Regions from separate parts of the Pseudoalteromonas sp. SG44-17 genome, predicted to be linked through region 2. Evidence: predicted binding sites of a transcription regulator. Region 2 holds the regulator's gene; the other holds the start of a gene.
What was found. Region 2 encodes ArgR, which controls arginine synthesis, uptake and breakdown. Its sites were predicted from a motif close to ANTGAATANNTATTCANT; they were not measured.
Positions count from the first base shown of each region.

Region 1 (2,475 bases), on a different contig from region 2:
TAAGTAGCAGTACTTAAACCTGTTGTGGCATGACACTGCATTGCAATTGGAATAGAGACTGTTTCTTTTAACGCTTTGATTAACTCTTCTGCATCGTATGGTTTAAGCAAACCAGCCATATCTTTAATACAAATTGAATGACAGCCTAACTCTTCAAGCTGCTTGGCAAGCGTTAACCACATATCAAGTGTATGAACCGGGCTTACTGTGTACGAAATTGTACCTTGTGCATGTGCGCCAACTTTAATCGCAGCTTTAATAGCCGTTTCAAGATTACGAACATCGTTCATCGCATCAAAAATACGAAACACATCAACACCATTTTTGTGCGCTCGCTCTACAAATTTTTCAACAACATCATCTGCATAATGACGATAGCCTAAAAGGTTTTGACCACGTAATAACATTTGCTGTTTAGTATTTGGCATAGCTTTTTTAAGAGCACGAATACGCTCCCAAGGATCTTCACCCAAATAACGAATGCATGAATCAAAAGTAGCCCCACCCCATGATTCGATCGACCAGTAACCTGCATCATCTAATTTTTGTGCAATCGGTAGCATGTCATCCAAACGCATACGCGTTGCTAATAATGATTGATGCGCGTCTCTAAGTACTAATTCTGTTAATTTTAATTTAGCCACAAGTCATCCCTTATAGTTTTTGTTTATTTTTGTACTGAGCTATGGCAGCACTTATCGCAGCGATGTGTTCACTTGGTACACCGGGTGCTTTGATCGATGGTGTGCGCGTTGGCATTACAACCGGCTGTTCAAAGCGGCTCGCTAATTTAGACATAGCGGTAATTGCTGCAATCAACAACGAAAGAAAAACGAAAACTCCCACCATCCCAGTGAGCATTAAGTTTGCTGCAGTAGCAAGTAATTGACCTATATCCATTCTGCCCCCCCCCTGAGTATTCTTACCCACCCGAAAGATAGGTAAAAAATCACTTTATTTAAATATTTATGCAATAATTATATCAAAGAAACAGACCAAGTCCAACACTTTGTAAATTGGTAAAACCAATTAATATAAAGCTAACATATCTTCAGCAAAGTTAACACACTGCTTTTTACTATAATTTAATAGGATATAGATGATAAAAATACTGAATATAGCTATAACTTATAAGTGAAATCTAATCTGCACCTTAATAACTTACCAACCGAACTACTCAACAACTGTTAAATTAATGAAAAAGCACTCAACATGAAATTGGTCTTACCAAAAAATCATGCTGAAATATTTATTTTCCAGGACGCCGAGTATAAGTTACAGATAAAGCTGTAAATAATTCCCACCTAATTCATGAAAATAAATAAAATAAACACTATCCAATTGATAATAAAGGATTTAAACACATGGCATGTAACTGGCATTATTTACTCTGAACAAATTAACAAACCAAGGAGACGACAATGTTACGCTGGACAATTACATTTTTAGTTATTGCGCTTATTGCTGCAGTGTTAGGTTTTGGTGGTATCGCAGGTGCCGCAGCAGGAATTGCTAAGATTATCTTTTTTATCTTTATTGTATTGTTAGTTATTTCACTCGTTTCAGGTGCGTTGCGCGGCAATGTCCCTAAGTGATAACAATTTATTTTAAATAACAACACATTTATTAATTTTACAAGGAATTACATTATGAAATCGACAACTATTAAAACTGCTGTGATCGCTTTATTCGCTAGTTTTTTTATCATGGGTTGTGAAGACAATCATGCAGAAGAGGCCGGTGAACGCATCGATGAAGCTGTAACCGACGTACAAAACAAAGTAGAAGACGCCTGTGAAGAAGTAAAAGAAGGCGTTAACGCTAAAGAAACTAACTGTTAATCCAGTTAGATACAAATAATAAAAAACGACTCTTTTGAGTCGTTTTTTGCATTTTAAGAGAAGTTAAAATTAAGCTCTCGCTTCTAGCATTAGTCGCTTCATGTCACGTACTGCTTTATCTAATCCATCTATGGCTGCACGCGCTATAATTGCGTGACCAATGTTTAGTTCGTAAATCTCTTTCATAGCAGCAATCGGTTTCACGTTATGATAATGAAGTCCGTGGCCGGCGTTTACTATCAAACCCAAACTTGCTGCATACTTTACACCTTGATGAATATGCTCAAGTTGTTTTTGTATCTCAGCATCAGTTTGCGCATCCGCATAAGCGCCAGTATGAATTTCAACATATGGGGCATTACAGGCTGTAGCTGCATCTAGTTGTGCTTTGTCTGCATCGATAAATAACGACACTTTTATACCGGCGTCAGTTAATTTTGCTGTCGCGGCTTTAATCTTATCTAGATTACCAACAACGTCTAAACCGCCTTCGGTGGTCAACTCTTCACGTTTTTCTGGTACTAAGCAAACATAAGCTGGCTTAACATCTAAAGCAATATCAATCATTTCATCTGTAACCGCTATTTCAAGGTTCATTCGTGTTTGGATTGTTTTAGCCATCACATACACGTCA
Region 1 covers NZ_JACJEV010000012.1:66,288-68,762, reverse strand. Annotated here, with positions in the region: gene oadA (sodium-extruding oxaloacetate decarboxylase subunit alpha) at 1-644, opposite strand, end outside; gene H5182_RS10795 (OadG family protein) at 655-900, opposite strand; gene H5182_RS10790 (DUF1328 family protein) at 1,422-1,595, shown strand; gene H5182_RS10785 (hypothetical protein) at 1,650-1,841, shown strand; gene pdxJ (pyridoxine 5'-phosphate synthase) at 1,911-2,475, opposite strand, start outside.
Region 1: a site for ArgR is predicted at 958-975, ahead of H5182_RS10795 (OadG family protein). Genes of this name have one in related genera too.

Region 2 (2,475 bases):
TGTGCCTGAGTGACCACCAATTACTGGTACTTTCACAGTTGCAACGTCAACACCTTTAAGCTCAGCTACAAATGCTTCTGAACGGATCACATCAAGAGTGGTAATACCGAAAACACGTTTCGCGTCGTAAGTACCTGCTTTTTTGAATACTTCCGCAACAATTGGCACAGTGCCATTTACTGGGTTAGTGATAATACCCACTAATGCTTTTGGACAGTTAGCAACAATACCTTCTGCTAATGTTTTGATAATACCAGCATTAACATTAAATAAATCAGCGCGGTCCATACCAGGCTTACGTGGCATACCAGCAGGGATAAGAACGATATCACAACCAGTTAACGCTTGATCTAGTGCATCAACACCAAAGCCTGCAACTTTAACGTCAGTTGGGATATGAGAAAGATCAACAGCAACACCAGGAACAACTGGAGCAACATCATAAAGTGATAATTCAGAACCAGCTGGTAAGCCTGTTTTTAATAATAAAGACAACGCTTGGCCGATACCGCCAGCAGCACCTAATACAGCAACTTTCATTGGAATTCTCCGTAATTTGAGGTAGGAAATATTTGTGGCTCTAAAGATAATGAAATTAACGACTAAAGACAAATTTATCCTGCTTATTTCACATATAATTTAGACCATAGTTGTAAACTTGCTGGTTTACAGCACTAAAATCCATCGCAAAAGCAAACAACTACTGCATAAGTATGCAACATTGTGTACAATTAGCGCATCACTTATGAATAAGAACCTATAATATGCAACCACAAGATAAACAAGAAGCATTAGTAAAGGCCTTTAAGGCACTTTTAAAAGAAGAAAACTTTGGTTCACAAGGTGAGATTGTTGACGCCCTAAAAGAGCAAGGCTTTGATAATATTAGTCAAAGTAAGGTGTCGCGGATGTTAAGCAAGTTTGGCGCGGTACGCACTCGTAATGCCAAACAAGAAATGGTCTATTGTTTGCCTGCTGAAATGGGCGTACCTACAGCGAAAAGCCCATTACGTCAGTTAGTGATTGATATAATGCATAACGAAATGATGATCATTATTCGAACCAGCCCAGGAGCTGCACAATTAATTGCTCGACTATTAGATTCATTAGGTAAAGCAGATGGCGTACTAGGTACCATTGCTGGTGACGATACTATTTTTATCGCTCCAGCTAAAGTATCTGAAATTGATGTAACTCTTGAACGTGTGCGTATTTTATTTGATACGGTATAAATCTACCGATTCAAACTTTTTACAGCTGCTTTAAAAAGTTAATTGATGGGGCAAAAAACGCAGAACCCATATCGGCTTGAGTAAAATCAAGCCAATGATCGTAGCAATCGGCATCACCTAATCGACTTCGTAATACTTGCTCAAATGCATTTCCCTGTGCTGCATAACTAATCGCTAATATACCCTGTTCGTAAACGTCACCATAAGGCATGTTTTGATTTAATTGCAGTGGTTGCCCTTGCTCATCTTTTAACTCAGTGCGTACAGCATGACTATTCTCAGTCGCAGGCATAATCAAGGTATTATCTAAGCGAGTGCGTCCCATTATTTGCTCTTGCTCACTCAGAGGTAAATTTTGCCACACACTTAAGTCATGCTTATAGCGCTGTATATGTACGTAACTGCCTTGATCTTCAAAATGGTTGGGTTTATTGATTAACGCTGTGATGCGCTTTTGGCGACCATGAGGAGTGTCACCACCGAGTATAAAACCATTAAAATCGCGACCATCTAAAAATCGAAAGTTTCGCACTTGCTCAACCAATTCAACATCGGGGGCAAATAACTTAAGAATTTGCAAAGCAAATAAATGGTTTACATCTTCCCTATCGGAACGAATTTGGACAAATAAATCAAAAGGCTGAGCCCCCATAATATGATCATTATGAGTAATATTAGGAAAGCTCTGTAATTCACTAGGCAGAAATTCAGGCAGAATGTGCGGCCAGTACTGTGCCCCCACTGCAACTAGGCTGGAGAGCATCGATTCAGAAAACTGATCTGAAAACTCATCTTGGATAGCGCTAACGTATTTTAACTTTTTGCGTAATGACTCATCGTGGCCATCAAATACATTAAAAAACAAATGTAAACCGTGCAAGTTTGCCTCAGCACAAATTCCAGATTGCGCTTGCGCCATGGTATTTCCTTAACTCAAAATCTCATACACGGCGTTTTTAATGAAATTAAAAATACTAAAGCACTTAATCTGCGAAAAAGTTAACCGTGTGTGGTGTTATTTTTATTGTCACCTGTTCATTTGCTAAAAATGAGTGGCCCAACTGAGCAGCAACTTCAATTTCTTGTCCATCAACCATAACCTTATACACAAAATGCGAACCAACAAAACGACTGTTTAAAATAGTCACCGTATTTGCACTACAGCCTTGTGATTGAAAAGGTATTAACTCAAGATGGTGTGGGCGAACATAAAGTTTCCCAACTTGCTTAACATGACGATGCG
Region 2 covers NZ_JACJEV010000005.1:166,298-168,772, reverse strand. Annotated here, with positions in the region: gene mdh (malate dehydrogenase) at 1-540, opposite strand, end outside; gene argR (transcriptional regulator ArgR) at 765-1,232, shown strand; gene H5182_RS06110 (Dyp-type peroxidase) at 1,252-2,151, opposite strand; gene H5182_RS06105 (ABC transporter ATP-binding protein) at 2,216-2,475, opposite strand, start outside.